3 regions of the Brevibacillus sp. HB1.3 genome follow, and region 2 is predicted to be linked to each of the others. Evidence: riboswitches for the same ligand, from Rfam matches in the RefSeq annotation. Region 2 holds a riboswitch; each other region holds the start of a gene.
What was found. Region 2 has a riboswitch for S-adenosylmethionine ahead of HPY31_RS06480 (MetQ/NlpA family ABC transporter substrate-binding protein). Riboswitches for the same ligand answer to the same signal wherever they lie in the genome.
Positions count from the first base shown of each region.

Region 1 (7,270 bases), on a different contig from region 2:
AACATCTTTCACTGTACCGCTGATGCCAGCGCCTTCTTTCAGCTTGATCAAACCGTTTTTCTCCAAGAGTGCGAGTGCACGACCGCTGTTTGTCGCGTCGTTTGGCAGCGCGATTGTTGCGCCATCAGCTAATTCATCTACAGATTTTATTTTTTTGCTGTAAGCGCCGAATGGCTCGATGTGTACAGCCACTACTGGCACCAGGTTCATGTTTTGTCCTTTATTGAAGTCTTCCAGGTAAGGCTTGTGCTGGAAGAAGTTTGCGTCGAGTTGTTTCTCGTTCACTTGAACGTTAGGTTGTACGTAATCAGTGAACTCTTGAACTTCCAAGTTCACGCCTTGTTCTTTCAGTTTTGGTTGAATGAACTTCAAGATTGCTGCATGTGGAACGGGAGAAGCGCCTACCTTCAATGTTACTTCCTGTTTTCCGCCTTGTGCGCCGCCTTCAGCTGGAGCAGGTGCTGTTTCGGTTTTGCCTCCGCAAGCTGCCAAAGAAAATGCCAACACAGTAGAAAGTACAGATACGACTAGCTTTTTCATGAATGATTTCCCCCTTGCATGTATTTCGTTTTATTTTTTGTCAATCTATATGGAAAGATCCTATTTACGGCTGAATTTCAGAACCAGACGGTCCCCCAGCGATTGTAAGATCTGTACCATCACCAGCAAAATAACAACAGTCACAACCATAACATCGGTTTGGAAACGCTGATAACCGTATCGGATCGCCAAGTCACCCAAACCACCACCGCCAATTACCCCGGACATTGCCGTGTAGGAGACCAGCGTTACCGTCGTGATCGTAATACCCGCGATCAGACCGGATCTAGACTCTGGTAAAAGGACATTCCAGACAATCTGCCAATTGGAAGCACCCATAGATTGTGCAGCCTCAATCACGCCCTTATCAATCTCACGCAGGGAGGTTTCCACCAAACGTGCAAAAAACGGAGCGGCACCAAATACGAGCGGCGGAATGGCACCCAGTACCCCGAGTGAAGTCCCTACGATCATTTTCGTTACTGGAATCAGCAAGATCATCAGAATGATAAATGGTACCGAGCGCAATACGTTGACAACGAATGATGCAATCGTATAAAAAGTGCGGTTTTGCAAAAGCTGTCCGCGAGAAGTCAAAAACAGAATGATGCCCAACGGCAAACCAATCAGGACGGTAAACAGAGTGGAGAAGCCAAGCATCGTGAGCGTGTCCATCGTACCTTCGCCGATTTCAGCCCAATCCACATTTTCGAATGTCCAGTCCATTTATATCACCTCTACTTCCAAGCCACGTTGGCGCAGCGTCTCGATGGTCTTTTGATTCTGTGCGACATCGCCTTCCAGCTCGATCACTAACTGACCATACGGCGTATCTTTCATGCGAGAAATCGTTCCCTGCAAAATACTGAACACCGTACCAGTCTCTTGCATCGTTTGGAAAAGGATCGGCTGGTACGTTTTTTCTCCGAGGAAGGTGACACGAGCAATCGTGCGGTTCCCCGAAGCCTTTTCGTGCTCGACCGCTTCGCGCAGCTCTGTAGAATCGGCTACTTGCTCCACGAATTCTTGTGTCGTCGGATGCTTTGGACGAAGGAATACATCCAGTACGTTACCTGACTCGACGATTTTTCCTCCATCAATCACGCCGACACGATCACAAATGGAGCGAATGACGTGCATCTCGTGGGTAATCAACACAATGGTCAAGCCCAGCTTGCGGTTGATGTCCAAGAGCAGTGCCAGAATGGAGTTCGTCGTTTGCGGATCGAGAGCTGATGTCGCTTCGTCGCAGAGCAGCACTTTTGGATCATTCGCGAGCGCACGGGCAATCCCGACACGCTGCTTCTGTCCGCCAGACAGCTGAGACGGATATTTGTCCTTATGTGCCTCCAAGCCAACCAGCTTCAGCAGCTCGTTTACTTTCTTATCAATCTCTGCCTTCGAACGCTTTGCCAGCTTGAGCGGAAAAGCAACATTTTCGCCGACCGTTGAAGAAGACAGCAAGTTGAAATGCTGAAAAATCATGCCGATTGAGCGGCGCTTTTCTTGCAGCTTCCCTTCATCCAGCTTCGTCAAATCGACGCCGTCCACAATAACTTCCCCCGAAGTTGGGCGCTCTAGCAAATTGATGCACCGGATCAACGTACTTTTCCCTGCACCAGAGTGTCCGATAATCCCGTATATTTCGCCTTGCTCTATGGAAAGGTCGATCCCCGTTAACGCTGGGATGGTTTTACCCTGTACTTGATAGCTTTTATGCAAATGACGCAGTTGGATCAACGCATCCACCTCCCGACCATAATCTTGATAAAAATATAAAAACCCCTTTTTCACAAACGAAAAAGGGGCTGCAACGCAATGTATACGTTCGCATCCACCCTTCTCATCTGTACAAGATCCAAAAATCCTGTAGGAATTGGCACCGCGACGTTCATTCGAAAATGAACCGGCTGCCGGGCTTCATAGGGCCTGTCCCTCCGCCTCTCTTGATAAGAAAGATATCTACGTATATTATGTTCGTTTTTTCTATTTCTTGATGATACAAAACGGATTATATCCTTTTTGAAAATATCACGTCAATAGTAATAGCAGGAAAAGTTTTTTTAATCCATGACGCCGTTGCGGATGATGGTTGACTTTATGTGAAAGCGAAATGTCGCGTCTTTGAACATCTTTCTCCATTCAGCCTGCGTCATATTTGCCTTGCCCCTTCTATTTGAGCGATACACGATCCCGAAACCAGCGGGATCGACATTGAGGTCCTGCAATTTGTGGACTACTTTCTGCAGTTCTTTTCCGAGCTCTTCTTCCAGTGCATGTTCCATGATTTTCATCAACCTGGCATTCTCTAGCTTCAGCGGGAGGGTTAATTCCAAAATCCGCGCATTTAATCGGATGTGAATATCAAAGATCAGGGGAGATACTTGGGTCAGCTCGATTTTTGAATGGCTGGAAATCGTATCAAAGACAAGCTGCACACGGTCTTTTTTACTTCCGCGATTCTTGGGTACCTCGCCAAAAATATGAGCAGGGACAGAAGTATCGTAGCTGCCAATCCTGAATTTTCCATGCATGAGCTTGATTAAAAAGGCTTCCTTAGGTGTGATCCACCCTACATAACGATCCCCTTGAAACAATGCGATCCCCTTGATTTGCAGCTCATTTCCTTTTTTTGTAATGAACGGCATGATCGGGTCGATTCCTTTGTCATAATAAGACCGAAAAAACTCATGCATAGTGGAAGACGGAATTTTTTCCCCCTCAATATTTTGCTCAATCATACGGTATAAATAGATTCCGATATTCCCTTCTTCCGAATAGCGATGCGTTAACATATCATATGTTTCGCCTTCAAATAAGCAAAGATAAACTCTGCTGGAAATAGAGGAATCCCGATACAACGTGTCAACGATACTACCAAGTCCACGCTTTGCCAATTTTTCATTGTAGAGTGCGACACGAATTTGCCCACCCAATACTCTTTTATCTGATTGTAAATTTATCCGATCCCGAATTCCCTTGCTGGTTTCACCGGTGGCCGAAAAAACCTGTATCTTTTCTTTCGCCTCTGGATTAATGGAAGGCATGATTGCTGTCCCCCGAACGTCCCCATCCTTTAACAGATCATAGCCGACAGCCGTGGCAAGTCCTGTCTCATCAAAAATTTGCCGATCTGAACAGCCTGCCAGGACAAGGACACATGAACACCACAACGCCAAAAGACGCTTGGGCAGCATCAGGCACTCTCTCCTTTGCTGGTTGGTTTCACCCTTTGCTTTCGTTGCTTCAGCCAGACCATCAGGTACAAAAAATAGGGGTACACGTAAATAATGTACAGAGTTATATGCGAGTAAATAGTCGTCATCCGACTCATCTGCTGTCTGGAAAGCAACAACAAGGAGGCTACATAGATCACGGGTATAATCCAATACAATGAATGACGTAGATTAAATCCGAACAAGCGCTTGAGACCTCGGGCAGAAGCCCACAAATACAGCATAATATTCGGCAAGATCACGAGAAGCCATAACGAAATGACAACCAGTTCAAACCTTTCCAGAATAGGGAGGTACACCATCTTTTGCATATTGAGTGTCGCCCAGATCGTTCTCATGAGCTGACCCTGACTAAAAAAGACCAGCGCCACAATCATGACAAGCAAATAGATCAGATACGTCACCAGCACCCCCAACTGTACACTTTTGTGTACCTTCTCTTTATTTTGTACATATGGATAGGCAACGTAGAGGATCTCAAAGCCGGCACTGGTCAAAGACATGGCAATCATTCCATTGAAAAGGTTCTCCAGGCTGGTATCCATGACAGGAAATAAATACTCCCACCTGGCAAATTTCAAGGGGAAATATAACTCAAATATCATCCATATCGTGACCATAAAGGAAAAAAACGCAAAGCCTGCTATGACTCTTATCCCCCCTACGACTGTGTAAAACGCTAGAAACAGGATGATTCCTGACAGAACCCACGTTGGTAAATTCGGGAACATCCAGGTTTGGACAACTTCAATGTAGGTACGTAAAATGACTCCAGCCGACACAAAAAAATAGGTCAAATAAATGATACTTATGCCTGTTCCCAGCCACTTTCCAAACACATCTTCCTGAATTCCGTAAATATCGGCTGAGGGGTATTTTTGCAAGGTCTTGTAAATGGTCATCACTGTAAGATGAGTAAGTAAGGCTGCGAGTATGACAGATATCCAAGCATCATGCCCCGCCTCCTTGGCAATGATTCGTTGGAAGCCCAAAATGCCCATCCCTATCTGCGTGCTATGCACAAGAACCCCTGTGAGAAACGCCGTTATCGTATTGCCCTTACTTACATCGATGTTGATTTTCATAGCCGCCTCGCTTACTCGTCAATGTCTTTCTTCTCTTTGGCTCTACCCCTGTCAAAGCGCGATATTCGTTTTGGGTTAAAAAACTTGAGACGTTCCGAAAGGGAGGATAAGGGAGCGCGTATAAAGCCATCCTTCCAATCTGAAAATCGCACGGGATAAATCGGGTACATATAAGGACGCCCCAGACTGGTCTGGCGAAGCAAGTGACTGGCTAAATAACTAAATCCGACTACAATCCCTAATGCACCCAGCGCACCTGCCAGAAATATCATCGGAAAACGAACCACCCGGATCGTAGAACCGATCATATAGCTAGGCGCGATAAAGGATGACAAAGCCCCCAGGGCAACGATAATAATCAAGATATTGCTTGTGAATCCGGCCTGAACGATAGCTTGTCCGATAACAATACCGCCCACAATCCCAATCGTCTGACCGACCTTGGTCGGCAGTCTCGCTCCCGCTTCCCGCAAAAGTTCAATGATCAGCTCCATCAAGAGGGCCTCCCACAACGGCGGGAACGGTACCCGAGAGCGTGATTGCGCGAGCGAAAGCAAAAGGTCAGCTGGAACCATCTCGTAATGATAGGTCAGGGCTGCCACATAGATCGGCGTGAGGATTAGGGACAAAATCATGGCAAAAATGCGCATGAGCCTGTTGAAGGTAGCAAGACTCCAACGCAAGTAATAGTCATCTGGCGACTGAAAAAATTGCAACAGGGTGGTAGGCCCGAGCAGAGCAAACGGGCTCCCCTCCACGAGTATGGCAATCTGCCCTTGTCGCAAACCATGTATAGCACGGTCTGGACGCTCTGTTTGCTGAAGAGTAGGAAATAATGATTTCTCATTGTCCGCGATATGCTGAGCCAGTATGGTGGAATCGAGACTGGTATCTAATTCCAGATCATTGATCCGTTGACGTACCGTATTCACATTTTCCTCATCGGCCGTCCCACTCAAATACAGCATCGACACATTCATCGGTATGGTTTTCCCCACACTCAATCGTTCATGGAACAGTCTTGGGGTAGACATATATTTGCGAATGATGCAGATGTTCACATTCAGCTCTTCTACAAAGGCGATCTGTGGCCCGAGTACAACTGTTTCGATTTCCGGCGCTTGAATGTTTCTGCCAACTGTGCCATCACTGGGGAACGCCAAGCCATAGGACGATTCCTCTACTTGAATCACAATGTGGCCGCTGAGTAAACGCTCAATGGCTTCCCCGTCATCGAAGACTCGGTTGCTGCTAGACACTCCTAGATGCTGAGCAATCACTGCAATTTCGCTTTCTTCCAAACAAATCTCGCGCAGCTTCGGGATGAGCTCGCTGTAAACAACCTTGGCATCTGCCATGGTCGATAAATAGAACAGTCGCACGCGGCCTTCAGGTTCATCGATATGTTCAGTGACCAAGTCGCTTGTATGTGTAAACCAATTACGTGCACTCTCCCGATCCATCGACACTGTCACCTCAGCACTTAGAAAATCATGGTTAGTCTTTCCTAAAAATACAAAAAAAACAGCACGCTTAGTTTTGCGTGCTGCTTTTCTTTTCTCCCACGGGTTGATCTGTTGCTTCTGTAGGAGGTGCGATTTTTTCTTGGATGAACGACTGAACCTGATCGACATCCGGAACCAGAACTGAGCCTGCTCGGTGGGACTCACGGAACATACCCATTGGTGGCAATTGATAGTTACCTGGTTCTAACGTATTCAATTTTAATCCGAGTGCAGACAGCTTCAGCATGTCCACCGAGCTAATATTGGTTTGAACATACGGTGTTACTTCCTTCAAAATGGTAGGAAGCTGCATCAGCGTCGTACCGTTTTTCATCTGATCCACGACTGCCGTCATTAATTTCCGCTGACGCTCCGTCCGTGTATAATCGGAGGTCGCATCGTGGCGGAAACGAACATATTGCAAAGCTTTGTCTCCATCCAGCTTTTGCAGACCTTTTTTCAGATTAATATCGTAGACACCTTTGTCTGTCGGGTCATGATAATACATGTTTTTTTCTACATCGATTTGGACTCCACCTACTGCATCAATCAAGGCCTTGAAGCCTTCAAAGTCAGTAATGACGTAACGATCTACTGGAAGTCCAGTGAACTGACTAACCGTTTCCATTGCCAGCTCAGGTCCACCTTCTACAATCGCAGAGTTGATCCGCGAGCTACCTCTACCGGGAATATCTACATACGTATCACGCAGGATTGAAAACATGTCATAACGTTTCCCCGTAGGATCGATGCTGACCAGCATCATGGAGTCAGAACGAGGCAGCCCGTTATTTTTCATCCCTCTGCGGTCTACTCCCATCAGCAGAATATTGACACGTTCCTTGCCATCCCACTCTGGTATTTCCGCGGCTTTGGTGGAATTCCCACCACTAGGCGGTGCAAT
Region 1 covers NZ_JABMIT010000013.1:58,762-66,031, forward strand. The annotation lists gene HPY31_RS24255 (MetQ/NlpA family ABC transporter substrate-binding protein) at 1-540, opposite strand, end outside; gene HPY31_RS24260 (methionine ABC transporter permease) at 601-1,266, opposite strand; gene HPY31_RS24265 (methionine ABC transporter ATP-binding protein) at 1,267-2,280, opposite strand; SAM riboswitch class I at 2,381-2,496, opposite strand; gene HPY31_RS24270 (Ger(x)C family spore germination protein) at 2,604-3,737, opposite strand; gene HPY31_RS24275 (GerAB/ArcD/ProY family transporter) at 3,737-4,861, opposite strand; gene HPY31_RS24280 (spore germination protein) at 4,873-6,324, opposite strand; gene HPY31_RS24285 (LCP family protein) at 6,395-7,270, opposite strand, start outside.
Region 1: another riboswitch for S-adenosylmethionine. It lies ahead of HPY31_RS24265 (methionine ABC transporter ATP-binding protein); the one in region 2 lies ahead of HPY31_RS06480 (MetQ/NlpA family ABC transporter substrate-binding protein).

Region 2 (7,270 bases):
CTCCGGACATTTTTTCACCGCCAAAGCCAAATTGGTCAGCGGCCCCGTCATGACGAGCGTAATTTCTCCAGAATGAGCAAGTACGTTTTCTACGATGAAATCAGGGGCAAAGCCAGTAGTCGGTTCCTTGTAAATCGGAACTCCAGCAAGGGCACCGCCCAAACCATCCTCACCATGTACGGCATGCTCGAAAAACAGAGGCCGCAACAACGGTTCAGACGCTCCACAGATGACAGGGATTTGCTCACCGACTTGCAAGAAATCAAGAATTTTGCACGTGTTTTCCGTGGCTTTTCGCAGCGATACGTTGCCATTCACCGTAGTAATACCAACTAGATCGAATTGCCCGCTTTTCACAGCGAGAATAATGCCAAGCGCATCGTCAATGCCCGTATCGACGTCAAGAATGATCTTTTTCACAAGTGGTCCTCCTCACGTTCATATAAATTCCTATACGTTGGAAAACGAGGGTATATCCGAATTGTCTATACCCTCGCCCCTTGTTTTTCTATCGTACGTTATTGCGTGATTTCACGATTCCAACGGTCAATCCATGCTTTGGAGTGCTCGTTTACGAATTTCATGTCCAGCTTTTTCAGCTTGCTTACGGTTTCTTCCCCGTACGTTACACCTTTTGCTTCTTCTTCTGTCAGTTGAACGGTCTTGTTTACAGGGGAATCGATTTTCGCTTTTGCTGTTTTCTCCTGAACTTCCTTGCTCAGCTGATAGTTGATGAAGTCTTCTGCGAGTGCTTTGTTTTTCGAGCCTTTTACGATGTTAACCGTATTCATAACCGCATATCCGCCGCTTGCAGGTTGTACGAAAACAGCTTCTGGAACAGCGGCTTTGATGTCTTTGAAGTACATTTCCATGATCGGTCCTACGCCGATTTCTTCTTGTCCAAACATGTTCACGTATTCAGAGGTCTTATCGTAGAACTTCACGACACTTTTGTTGACTTCTTTCATTTTCGCGAAGGCTTGATCCTCGTTAAATTCCTTGCTGCCCGCGACCGCAGAAGCACTGTCGAGAACCATCGGACCAGTTGTGGACGTAATGCTTGGCAGTGTCAGCTTGCCTGTCAGCTCTGGGTTCCACAGATCTTTCCAATCCTTGATCTCAGTTTTTACGAGCTTTGGATTGTAGGCAATCCCGAATTGGCCAATCGTGTAAGCTGGACCGTACTCCTCGCCCAGTGGTGCTTTGGCGATGTCGTAGATTTGATCCAGGTTCGGGATGCGGCTGCGGTCGATTTTTTCAAATGCGCCACTCTCAATCCCTTGCTGTGCATAGTAGTCAGAGAGGTAGATCAAGTCTACATCGGAGCTTCCTTGGCGAACTTTGTTCAGACGCTCTGCGTTGTTCCCGATTTCCAGCACGATTTTCACGTTATGTTCTTTTTCAAACGGCTCGTATACTTCTTTGCGGAAAAAGTCTTCGGAGAAGCCCCATGTAGAGATGACCAGCTTTTGTGGCTCGCCCTTGGCTTCGCCGCCAGCTCCCCCCGCTTGTGGTTGACCATTGCTGCCACAGCCAGCGAGAGCCAGTGACATCATAGAAAAAGACAGGATTCCAGCAAGTAATTTCTTCATCGTAATTCTCCTCCAGTTGGGTTCATTTGATGACAAAATATGGTGATACAATAAAAAGAAAAGTACCCTTGATTAGAACGTATCATTCTAAACAAGAGCACTTTTCTTCGTAAACAAAGAGAAGTGACACCCGTTTTACGCAAAGTCTACGGTCTCCCCTTAAGATAGATCAAAAGAGAAAATCCGAACGATTGCGTCAGGTATTCAGTTCTGATTCAGCTAAAATAACATTCGTGATCGCCCACTGCGTAGGCGCATCATAGTCCCTGAGCACGGCTTCCAACGGCAACCCCATCTCTTCTTCCAGTCGTTCTCTCAGTCTCTTCTTATAAAGAAGGGACATGCGAAAATCGACTTCGAGCTTAAGGGCCGGTGCTTCTCCTTCCAACGCTTGTGAGCGCGGAGAGCGGCGATGCTTAGCTTGGAACGTAATCATTTGATTTTCAATCGTGACTCGGAGCAAAGTCGTTCCAAATCCGAACAACTCTTTTGCTATCTCATTATAGATGGCAGACAGCTTTTTTCTAGTTTCATTGGAGTCCACGAGAGTCATGTCATCACCTGCGATAGCTGGCATCGGGTTCATTCGCTCTCATTATACATATGATTTTTTCATTCTTCAATAGAATATTCGTATTTAGATCAATTTCACATTTTTCCACCAAGTCATTCGTTTGCAAAAACTGTTGACACCGAAAAAATCAGTCGTTATAATCCAACTATCCAAATAAGAATTAACAACAATGTTTGGAATGATAATTTCATAGCACATTCTCTTATGAAGAGAGGTTGAGGGACTGGCCCTATGACACCTCGGCAACCTATCGCAAACGATACGGTGCCAAATCCAGCGGAATTTATTCCGACAGATAAGAGAGGTATTGTTGCAGTGTGGTTACATACTTGCAGTTTTCGCCTCTTCTGTCGGAAGAGGCTTTTTTCTTTTCCATCTTACATCCAGAGAAAAGGGGTATTTTCATGAAAAAGACTGGTCTACTACTCACTACACTACTGCTCGCTGCATCGCTCGTAACGGCTTGCGGGGGTAAACAAGAAGCTGCGCCTGCTAACGGTGGCACTGCTGCTGAGCAAACCTCACTCAAAGTGGGTGTCACTGGCGGCCCACACGAAGAAATTCTCAACAAAGTAAAAGAAGTCGCCAAAGGCAAAGGACTCGATGTCGAAGTCGTCGTTTTCAACGATTACGTACAGCCGAACCAAGCTCTCGATAAAGGAAATCTCGATGTAAACAGCTTCCAAACCATCCCGTTCTTGGCGAAGTTTAATCAAGATCACAAAACAAAGATCGTCGAGGTCGGAAAAACCGTGACGTACCCGATGGGTCTGTACTCCACCAAGCATAAAAAAGTCGAGGACATCCCGGCTGGCGGCGTTGTCGGCATTCAAAACGACCCGACCAACCGAGCACGTGCCTTGCTGCTCTATCAGGCAGCGGGCTTGATTAAGCTCAAGGATGGCGTGGGTGACAACGCAACACCACTGGACATCGTGGAAAACCCGAAAAATTTGCAATTCAAAGAGCTGGAGGCTGCTTTCCTGGCACGCTCGCTGAGCAACGTAGAGGTTGCTTCGATTAATACGAACTTCGCAATGGAAGCTGGCTACTCCCCGAAAAAAGACGCGATCTTCGCTGAGACGGCTGACTCTCCATACGTAAATATCTTGGCAGTCAACGAAACCAACAAAGACAACCCCGCCGTCAAAAAGCTGGTGGACATCTACCGTTCGGAAGAAGTGAAAAAATTCATCGACGAACGCTTTGAAGGAGCTGTACTGCCGTCCTGGTAAGCTCGACGCCAGGAACATCAAGAACAACAAGGAGAACTCGTTATGATACAGCTAACCGATATTCATAAGTCGTATCAAGTAGGAAACAAGCAGGTAAAAGCATTGAAGGGCGTATCCCTGCAGGTGGAAAAAGGGCAAATCTACGGGGTGATCGGCTTTAGCGGAGCGGGGAAAAGTACCCTGCTCCGTACCATCAACCTGTTGGAGAAGCCGACCAGCGGTTCTGTGATCGTCAATGGCCAGAACATGCTGACCCTCAAGGAAAAAGAGCTGCGGCAAGCTCGCAAAAAGATCGGGATTATTTTTCAACACTTCAACCTGCTCTCTTCCTATAATGTCTTTGACAATGTGGCGGAAATCTTGCGGATGAATCGCGTCCCCAAAGATGTCATTAAGCGCAAGGTAGAAGACCTTCTCGGCTTGGTTGGCTTGTCTGATAAAGCAAACGCTTATCCTTCTCAGCTATCCGGTGGACAAAAGCAACGGGTGGGCATCGCTCGTGCACTTGCAACCGATCCGGAAATTCTGCTCTGTGACGAAGCGACTTCCGCTCTCGATCCGCAAACAACCGAATCCATTCTGGAGCTGTTGCTCGACATCAATCGAAAGTTTAACCTGACCATCGTGCTGATTACCCATGAAATGCAGGTCATTAAGAAAATCTGCGACCAAGTAGCCATCATGGAAAACGGCGTCGTCATCGAGCAAGGCTCTGTTCTGGATGTGTTCAGCAATCCGCAAGAGCAAACGACCCGTAATTTTATCAAAACGGTTTTTGACGATCAGGTACCACAGGAAATTTTGTCCAAGATAAAAGAGTCCGGACCCGTTTCCAAAATTGTTCGCGTTGCTTTTCTCGGAGATGCTGCTCTCGATCCTGTTCTTGGCACCTTGTCCGCACGCTTTCCGATTAGCACCAATCTGTTATACGGCTCAATTACGACCATTAAGGGAACGGCGCTCGGCATTTTGCTTTTGCACATTTCTGGTGAAGACCAGCCCATTCAAGATGGCATTCGCTTCTTGCGCGAATCCGTCTACCGCGTAGATATTGTGTCACCAGAGGAGGTGCGGAGCTAATGGAGCGTTTGATTGAAATGATTCCGGTATTCGGGCAATCCCTGCAAGAAACCGTCATCATGGTTGGGTTTTCCTTGTTCATTGCGACACTGATCGGGATTCCGCTCGGGATTTTGTTGGTCATCACACAGGCGAACCACCTTTTTCCGAACAAAATCATTTATCACACCTTGAATACGATCATCAACATTGTTCGTTCGTTGCCTTTTATTATCCTGATGGTTGCAATCATTCCTTTTACCGAGTTGATCGTGGGCACCTCGATTGGGATTGAAGGAGCCATTGTGCCGCTCATCGTCTATACGGCGCCTTACATCTCACGCCTGATGGAAACGGCCCTGCATGACGTAGATCGCGGCGTGATCGAAGCGTATCAAGCGATGGGCGCATCCCGGACACAGATTATTTTTCGGATCATGCTGCGTGAAGCACGGCCTGGCATTGTCCTCTGCCTGACTATCGCGACCATCGGTTTGATCGGTGCTACTGCTATGGCGGGCGCAGTTGGTGCCGGCGGACTGGGCGATCTCGCCTTGCGCTACGGCTACCAGCAATGGGACATCGAAGTCATGATCATTACCGTCATTATCCTCGTTGTCTTGGTCCAGCTCATTCAATCGTTGGGTAACTGGGCGGCCCGAAAACTGAAAAAGAGCGCGTAAATCGAAGAACCCCTGACGAAATCGCTTGTCAGGGGCTTTTTTGTAGGTATTTAGACTGACCGTGACTGAAAGCTCATTGGAATTCCGTTCGATATTCGTGTAGACTTATATATACAAGTCATTTTAATGAGAGGGGCTACTCAAATAACATGAAAAAACTCATCATGATGGTGGTTGCCGTAATGCTCGTACTCGCGCCGGCCGGAGGATTCATTGATCATGCCGATGCGAAAGGCTATAAGTCCGGGAAAAAATCTTTTAACTCTAATACGACACCTACCAATACACAAACACCCAACAAAGCCGATTCAAATGTAAACGCATCAACCAATAAAGGTACGACAACAACTCCTGCTGCTACCGCAAGCAAAAGCGGCGGATTTATGAAAGGTCTCATGATTGGTGGTCTGGCTGGTTTGCTGTTCGGATCCCTATTCGGTGACATGGGTATGCTGGGCTCCATCCTTGGCTTCATGATCAACCTGATGGCGATCCTCGCAGTGATTATCCTGATCCGCAAAGCGTTCGTCTACTTCAAAAACAAGCGTGAGAAAGAACAGGAACTGAACGCATGGAAAAGATAACTTTTTCTGAACAAGATATCATTAACGCGATTTGCATTCATGCAGCTTTCAAAAAGCAGTTGAAGCCACAAGACATCTCCGTCGAGCTGATGTGGGACGAGGAGTATGGCTTCTCTGCTGAAGTACACTGGATGGATCGCCAACAAATCTTCGTCGAGATTAACATGATTGAAGCGATTCGCTACTACCTGGAGATCCAGATGCAGCGCAACCCTTATTCCGCCGGTATCGAGCTGGTATTGGACGACGAAGAAGGGATCATCGCTCATATCACCTACTAACAACGGATAATCATTTGTTAACCCAAGGCCAATTTGTTCACACATGTGAGCAGGTTGGCTTTTTCATATTGAATTTGACCTCATTCCGTTATATACTTTACCTTAGTGAAAATGATTATCATTGTCTTTGTTTACTCATACATGTACATACTTTCCTAAAAAGGAGTTGGCCCATTGTGGAGCGCTTATACACGCAAAAGCTGGACATCGGATACGGTGAGCTTTCCATTGTCAAAGACTTGAACATCAGCATTCCTTCTGGAAAAATCACTGCCTTGGTCGGTGCAAATGGTTCCGGTAAATCGACGATCCTCAAAACTCTCGCGCGGATTATGAAACCAACCGGCGGACAAGTATTTTTGGACGGAAAGTCGATCCATCAGCAATCGACCAAGGAAGTCGCCAAGCAACTCGCGATTTTGCCGCAAAACCCAACCGCACCCGATGGCTTGACCGTGTCTGAGCTCGTTACCTATGGCCGCTTCCCTCATCAAAAAGGCTTCGGCTCTTTGACCAAGGAAGACAAGGAGATCATAAACTGGGCTATCTCCATGACCGGCATGGCGGATTTCCATGATCGTCCGGTTGACCAGCTATCCGGCGGTCAGCGCCAGCGCGCCTGGATTGCGATGGCACTGGCGCAAGGAACAGACATCCTGTTCCTTGATGAGCCTACGACCTTCCTGGATATGGCTCACCAGCTGGAGGTTCTCAAGCTCCTGCAAAAGCTGAATGACGAAGAAAATCGTACGATCGTCATGGTCGTCCACGATTTGAACCATGCAACCCGTTATGCACAACACATGGTTGCCATCTCTCGCGGTACCGTTGTTGCTGAAGGAAGCCCTGCTGAAGTCATGACGCCTGAGATGCTGCGCAAGGTATTCAACATCGAAGCAGACATCCTGATTGATCCTCGCACGGGTGTACCGCTCTGCCTCCCATATGAGCTGTGTCATGCTGTGGATCAAAAACAAGCGAACGAAAACACAACCCAACCCGTTTACACGGAAGAGCGCAAGCTGGTTGGAGCCAGATAACCATTAGATGCCGCTAGCAAAAAGCCGGTTTTCACCACGTTTTACGGTGTAACCGGCTTTTTGCTATACCGACTATTTATCTTTCCTCGTTACAGCAGCCGGCGTTTCCTCTGGTATCGACATGGCACTCCAACTAGTTGCATGGGAATTGGGAGAGTATATGGGCAAAGGAGAATACGATCCCCAGCCACCGTTTGACTCGGGGTCACCAAAGAAGGCACC
Region 2 covers NZ_JABMIT010000002.1:394,233-401,502, forward strand. The annotation lists gene HPY31_RS06465 (nucleoside hydrolase) at 1-420, opposite strand, end outside; gene HPY31_RS06470 (ABC transporter substrate-binding protein) at 519-1,592, opposite strand; gene HPY31_RS06475 (hypothetical protein) at 1,789-2,145, opposite strand; SAM riboswitch class I at 2,366-2,468, shown strand; gene HPY31_RS06480 (MetQ/NlpA family ABC transporter substrate-binding protein) at 2,571-3,401, shown strand; gene HPY31_RS06485 (methionine ABC transporter ATP-binding protein) at 3,444-4,481, shown strand; gene HPY31_RS06490 (methionine ABC transporter permease) at 4,481-5,143, shown strand; gene HPY31_RS06495 (hypothetical protein) at 5,293-5,727, shown strand; gene HPY31_RS06500 (YxcD family protein) at 5,715-6,008, shown strand; gene HPY31_RS06505 (ABC transporter ATP-binding protein) at 6,185-7,048, shown strand; partial or broken gene HPY31_RS06510 (DJ-1/PfpI family protein) at 7,134-7,270, shown strand, end outside.

Region 3 (7,270 bases), on a different contig from region 2:
GAGCAATTGGCAGGATGGACGGAGTTTTATTCGGGGGCAGACATCGAGTATGTAGTGGAGCTCGCGACGGAGCAGGTATGGCATGATGTCGTAACAAAAGGGGTCGACCGCCCCATTCAAATGAGCGATCTGCGGGAGGCCATTGCAGCAACGTATCCAACGACCATTGAGTGGTTGAGGACTTTGAAAGAACATTTGAAACAAGTGGATGACAACGGATTTTATCATGAAGTGTGGGATTACCTGTCTCTTCACAGTAGAATCTGAAATCAACGAAAAGACTGTCGGCACGCTATCAAGCTGCAGTCTTTTTTTGGTACAAATGTTAGAATATTGACTCAATACAGTCTTTTTTGTACGCTGAGTATAGGCTTGAACAGTTGCTGGAAGGTGGAGGTTACGCGATGAAAATAATAGATATATCCCGTCCGTTCATGGCAGGTATGCCGACCTGGCCGGGGGACACTCCCTTTCACTATGTCGTAAACTGGCCCAAAGCGGAGAGTGGCTCAGTCAATGTCGGCAAAGTAACCATGAGTATTCACACAGGTACTCATGTGGATGCTCCATTTCACTTCGATGATGATGGCCGAAAAATAGCTGATTTACCACTAGACTTGTACATCGGAGAGGCAAGAGTGGTAGAGCTTACTGGACACTCCAGCATTGGTCCAGAAGATTTTGCCCAGGTTGATCTGGAGGGTGTGGAGCGCTTGCTGCTCAAAACATTATCATGGAGCGACCCCAATCAGTTTCCGTCAACGATCTGTCATCTGCGAGCGGACTTGCCAGCGTTCTTTGCCAAAAAGGGCATTCGGCTAATCGGAGTAGATGTCCCATCTGTCGATCCGTTGGACAGCAAGGAACTGGCTGCTCATCATGGACTTCACCAGCATCATATTCATATTTTGGAGGGGCTTCTCCTCGATCATGTGGAACCGGGTGATTATGAATTGATCGCACTGCCGCTTCCTTTAGTAGAAGCAGATGGAAGCCCGGTACGTGCAATCTTGCGTCGTTCGTAACGCTACATATTGATAAAGCAGTGATTTTCTCGAATAATAACAGGGTAACCACAAAAACCATCATCACGGCGTACGTATGAAGGGAATGAAAAAAAGATGGAAGCGATGACCTTTGTCCTTTTTGGTGCGACAGGAGATTTAGCCAAACGCAAAATTTTCCCTGCGCTCTTTACCTTATTTGTAGATCAAAAGTTGCCTGCTGCCTTTTCGATTATTGGTGTGGGGAGAAGGGCCTGGTCTGATGACGAATTTCAGGAATCTGTTCGCCAGTCTGTCCATGAATTTTCCCGTCGCGCCCAGATTGATTCCCGCGAGCTAGATGCTTTCTTGTCTGCTTGTCGCTATGCGGAAGTAGATGTCATGGAACCGCGTGCTTATGTAACGTTACATGATTTGGTCCTGCAAAGAGAGCAAGAGCTGCAGATTCCGCAAAACCGGATGTTTTACTTGTCAGTGGCCCCGCAATTTTTCGAGGGAATTGCAACCAATGTCAAAGACAGCGGACTGGGTTCAACGACAGGCTGGAAGCGTCTGATCATTGAAAAACCGTTTGGGCATGATTTGCAATCCGCGAAAGAATTGAATGAAAAGCTGGGAAAAGCATTTTCAGAAGAAGAAATATATCGCATTGATCATTACTTGGGGAAACCGATGGTGCAAAACCTCGAAGCTCTCGAATTCGCGAACCCGGTTTTCCAGGCTCTCTGGAACAATCAGTACATCGCCAACGTACAAATTACGGCGAATGAAACGGTCGGCGTCGAGGACCGGGCTGGATATTACGAGCCAGCCGGAGCACTGCGGGACATGCTCCAAAATCACATGCTGCAAATGCTGATGATTATCGCCATGCAGCTTCCGAAGCGAATCACATCCGCCCATATCCGCGAAGAAAAACGCAAGGTGATGGAAGCCGTGCGCCCGATGAAGAAAGAAGAAGTCGGGACCCACGTGATTCGCGGTCAGTATAGCGCAGGTCATATTCAAGGAACGCCTGTAGCTGGCTACAGGGACGAGCCTGGTGTCGATCCCGTTTCCCTGACAGAAACGTATATTGCCACGCGTGTCTGGATTGATGACCCGTTTTGGGAAGGGGTACCTTTTTATATTCGCACGGGAAAAAGACTGCAAGAGAAATCAACCAGGATCGTCATTGAGTTCAAAAATCCGCACGAAAAGCTATATCAGGAGCAAAATGAAACGCCATCGCCTAATTTGTTGATCATCAGTGTGAATCCAAATGAAGGTATTGCTTTGCAGGTAAATAGTAAGAATCCGACAAATAGCGGTAAGATTGAGCCGGTGACGGTAGATTTCAGTTCAGGGACAAAAGACGTGCCAGAAGCGTACGAGCTGCTCTTGTTCGATGCACTCCGGGGGGATTCCACTTACTTTGCGCATTGGGATGAGGTCCGGCTGTCGTGGGAGTGGGTGACACCGATTTTGGAAGCCTTCGCTGAAAATTTGGTGCCGCTCTTTACGTACGAAGCAGGCTCATTCGGACCAAAGGCCGCAGAGCAATTGCTTGCAGCAGACGGATTCGTGTGGTGGCTGGATAAGGTCGAAGAACGACTGCCAGTTACTGCAACGAGATAGAAAAAGAAAAGGGAGCGGATGAGATGCGATTTGGCGTAATCGGAACGAACTGGATCACCGAGGAATTTATCCAGGCTGGTCAAGAAGTAGAAGGATTTTCTCTTCAGGCTGTTTATTCACGTACGAACGAACGCGCCAAGGAAATCGCTGACAAGTACCATGCTCCATTCGCCTATAGCAGCCTAGAAGAAATGGTTACAAGCAAAAATATGGACGCGGTCTATATTGCAAGCCCCAACTCCTGCCACGCGGAACAAGCGATCCAGTGCATGGACGCGGGGCTGCACGTATTGTGTGAAAAGCCACTTGCTTCTAATGCGATTGAGGTAGAAGAAATGATCCAGGCAGCGAAAAGAAATGACGTGCTGCTCATGGAGGCTGTCAAATCTACACTGTTGCCGAATTTTTTTGCGATACAAGACAACCTGCACAAGCTGGGAAAAGTACGACGTTTTATTGCTAGCAATTGCCAATATTCTTCGCGCTATGACGCCTACCGCGAAGGGAAGGTTTTACGTGCTTTTGATCCTGCTTTTTCAAACGGAGCCTTGATGGACATCGGTATTTATTGTCTTTATCCGTTACTCATCCTTTTTGGCAGACCAGACGTGATCAAAGCAGAAGGAATCGTGCTTGATTCAGGAGTGGACGGAGAAGGCAGTATGTTGTTGAAGTATCGAGAGATGGATGCCATCGTTAGCTTCTCGAAAATTACGACCTCCTATCAGCCAGCAGAAATTCAAGGGGAGGACGCTACGATGGTGATCGATCGAATCAACCATCTCAAAGAAGTGGACATTCGCTACAGGGACGGACGAATCGAGCAAGTAGCAAGGCCGCAGACCCCGAAGACCATGCATTATGAAATAAGAGAATTTCTACACTTGGCGAAGATCGGGGCCAGACAATCTGCAACGAATTCGCATGAAGTTTCCAAAATGGCCATGCAGGTCATGGATGAAGCGAGAAGGCAGATGGGGATTGTTTTTCCAGCGGATCGAAAAAAACAGTAGGCAAAAGGGAGGGCGTTTGGGATGAAAATGTATGATGTGACCGCCACCGTGTACGAAGGAATGACGGTGTATAAAAACAAGCCGGAAAAGCAGCCGAAAATACGGACCGCCACCAACGGTTATGTAACAGAATCGAGAATCGACATGGACCTCCACACGGGTACCCATGTGGATGCTCCCCTGCATATGGTGAATGCTGGCGATACATTCGAAAGTATTTCCTTGGAGAAGCTAGTGGGCCCTTGCAAGGTTCTCGATCTCACAGCGGTCGAGGACAGGATCACTCGCGCTGACTTGGAGAGCTTCGATCTTGTGCGAGGAGATTTTGTCCTGTTTAAAACAAAAAACTCTTTTGAAGAGGCGTTCTCCTTTGAATTTATCTTTCTGTCTGAAGAAGGTGCGGAATATGTAAGTGAGCTGGGGTTGCGGGGCATTGGTACCGATGCACTTGGAATCGAACGCAGCCAGGAAGGTCACCCCACACATAAAAAATTGTTTGCAGCGGGAGTCATTGTCGTGGAAGGCTTGCGGCTAGCAGAGGTCCCGCCAGGCGAGTATTTTCTGGTAGCTGCACCACTCAAGCTGGTCGGCACGGATGCCGCCCCGGCAAGGGTCCTATTGTTTGAAGGCTTACATAGTAATTTGTCTATCGAAACCGAATGATGAGGAGTGGGAAACATATGCTCAGACGACCAGAGCGAGATGAATATGCTGCTTATTTTGACTATTATGTAGGTCTTGTACCAGAGGGGGAGCTCCAAACGATCCTCACGCAGCAAGGAGAGAGGATCGTCGCGTTATTTTCGTCCCTTGCGCCCGAGCAAGCTGATTATCGGTATGCACCAGGCAAATGGACGGTTAAAGAGGTTTTGGGTCATCTCATCGATGCAGAACGCATCATGAGCTATCGCTTGCTGAGAATCGCAAGAGGAGATCAGACACCCCTCGTCGGTTTTGATGAGAATGCGTTTGTTGAACACGGGTGTTTTCAGCTAAGAGACCTGTCTGATTTACTGGAAGAGTATAAGGCTGCCCGAGCTTCCACCATCGCGCAGGTGCGAGGAATCTCGCCAGAAGCGTGGTTGCGTACAGGACTTGCCAACGGAAACAAGCTATCTGCAAGGACATTGGTCTATGTGATTGCTGGACATGAAGCTCACCACACTAGCATTTTGAAAGAACGGTACTTCGGGTAAGGTAAAATCAGTAGACAAGTATGCCCCTCCTTTTCTGGCATTTTCTAACGATCGTCACGGTCGAGCGGAAAATGCTCTTTTTATTTTGGGCAGAATAATAGAAGAGGAGGGCGAGCAATGATGCAACTTTTTATTTGCCAATGGTGCGGATATGTTGTGGAAAAAGAGCAGCCTGAGGAATGCCAGGAGGGCGTATTTCATTGTGCCTGCTGCAGTATGGAAGAGGTAGAAAGCCTGTTCACCCACAACTGAAAGCCTTGCCAGATCAGCTTGCAATCAGAAAAGAAAGAATTTTGTTGACGCTTGCCTTGGAATTTCTTAGAATAAAGCTCAACAGCATAAATGGTTCTTATCCAGAGAGGTGGAGGGTCTGGCCCGATGAAGCCCGGCAACCGTTGCATATTGCAACAAGGTGCCAATTCCTGCGAGACGTTTCGTCTCGAAAGATAAGAAGCGGGTTACTCCATTAGTAGATGAACCTTCTTCTTAGCGAAGAAGGTTTTTTTAAATTTCATATTTTCTTTATCCAGAGAGGTGGAGGGACTGGCCCGATGAAGCCCGGCAACCGTCACGCATATTTTGTGACAAGGTGCCAATTCCTGCAGGACATATACGTCCTGGGAGATAAGGAGGGGGAGCATTAGCTGCTATCAAGCCTTCTTCTTATCGAAGATGGCTTTTCTTTTTATCTAAAATTCGGGGTATGGGGTGGTAAGGATGAGTGCAGAAGTAGTACGTGTGGGATTATTGGGATTGGGGACAGTGGGTGGGGGCGTAATCAAAACGATCCGTTCACAACAGGAGAAGCTGGCTTCTCGTCTGGGAAAACGAATTGAGATCGTCAAGGCATTGGTGCGTGACTCGGAAAAAGAGCGGGCGGTTCATGTCGACCCGGCTTTACTGACGACAGATTTTGAGGATGTATTGAGAAGCGATGTGGATATTGTGGTGGAGGTCATGGGCGGTGTAGAACCTACCTATGACTACGTACGTGCTTTGATCGAAAAGGGCTGCCATGTGGTAACCGCCAACAAAGAACTCCTGGCGAAAAAAGGAACAGAGCTAGTCGATTTGGCAAATCAGCATCAAGTGCATCTTGCCTATGAAGCGAGTGTGGCTGGGGGTATCCCGATCTTGAGTGTGCTCCGGCAGTTCCTGCGTACGAACGATATCCAAGGCGTTCGCGGTATTCTCAACGGAACAACGAACTTCATTTTGACGAAAATGGAAGCAGAGCAGCTCTCCTACCAGGAGGTGCTCAAGCAAGCACAGGAGCTGGGCTATGCGGAAGCAGACCCTCGTTCGGATGTAGAAGGCTTTGATGCTATGTACAAATTGTATATCCTGGCACAGCTTGTTTATGGGGAATCGCTGCCTTTAGCGGATGTTGTTCGCAAAGGAATTGCAGATTTGTCTGCAGGTCACATTCGGATTGCAAGCGACTTAGGGTACCGGATTAAGCTGATCGCGCAGGCTTATCAAGCCGAAAAAGGCATTCGCCTATCTGTTGAACCAACCATGCTTCCGCTGAGCCATCCGTTGGCGCAAATCCACGATGCGTTTAATGCTGTCCAGCTATCCGGCAACATCGTGGGAGACTTGTTGTTTACAGGAAGAGGGGCAGGAGAGCTCCCAACAGCAAGTGCAGTCGTGGAGGATTTGGCCTATTTATTGACACAGCCATTCACACCGCATCCTACCTGGAAAGAAAAAACGGCTGACAAAGCTGGAGGCACGGTGGATTCGGCAGAACACGTCCTATGTTATCTAGAGGGCTCATGTCATACTGCGACGCCAGATCGTGTCTTGCATTTCCTTCAGCAGGCAGGAGTGAACGTGCATAAACTAAAAGTTCAATTCGATTTGGGGGGCGTCTTGCGCGCAGGGTTGATTGTGACGGGAATCAGTGAACAGCATGAGTCCTTATTGAAAAATGATTTTGGCTTAGAAGTGCGCTGCTTCCCTATTCTTGAATCTGCGTAAACGGCTTCTTTTATCAGGGAGCAGTCTCCACTGCCTTTACACGTGGCTGCACACGCCCGTCACTTTGTATGTCGACATGCTCAGAAATGGATTCAATGCGCTTTAACAGGGCAGCTCCGTTGCTTTCATTCATGGGTACAGCCTGTCCCAATTCTGCATGATAGGGAAGCATCGTCAGCTCACAATCACCGCTCTTGGTACAGTTTGCTTGCAGGACCATCGTTTCCCAAGTCTTGGGTTCATTTGATCGTGTGAAAATGAAATTGCCAAGACTGTATGCAATCCATTTGTCGTTGTATCGTTCAAAGCCTTGCAGTACGTGGGGATGACCGCCGATAACCAAATCTGCACCAGCATCGATGTAGGCACGAGACAGCTCTTTTTGATGATCGACAGGATAATCGGAGCGTTCTTTGCCCCAGTGTGCAATCACCACCACGAGATCCGCTTGGCTGTT
Region 3 covers NZ_JABMIT010000003.1:291,897-299,166, forward strand. The annotation lists gene HPY31_RS08995 (ATP-binding protein) at 1-267, shown strand, start outside; gene kynB (arylformamidase) at 405-1,025, shown strand; gene zwf (glucose-6-phosphate dehydrogenase) at 1,122-2,621, shown strand; gene HPY31_RS09010 (Gfo/Idh/MocA family protein) at 2,645-3,634, shown strand; gene HPY31_RS09015 (cyclase family protein) at 3,656-4,297, shown strand; gene HPY31_RS09020 (DinB family protein) at 4,315-4,830, shown strand; gene HPY31_RS29005 (hypothetical protein) at 4,948-5,082, shown strand; SAM riboswitch class I at 5,177-5,283, shown strand; SAM riboswitch class I at 5,350-5,461, shown strand; gene HPY31_RS09025 (homoserine dehydrogenase) at 5,548-6,813, shown strand; gene HPY31_RS09030 (CapA family protein) at 6,827-7,270, opposite strand, start outside.
Region 3: another riboswitch for S-adenosylmethionine. It lies ahead of HPY31_RS09025 (homoserine dehydrogenase); the one in region 2 lies ahead of HPY31_RS06480 (MetQ/NlpA family ABC transporter substrate-binding protein).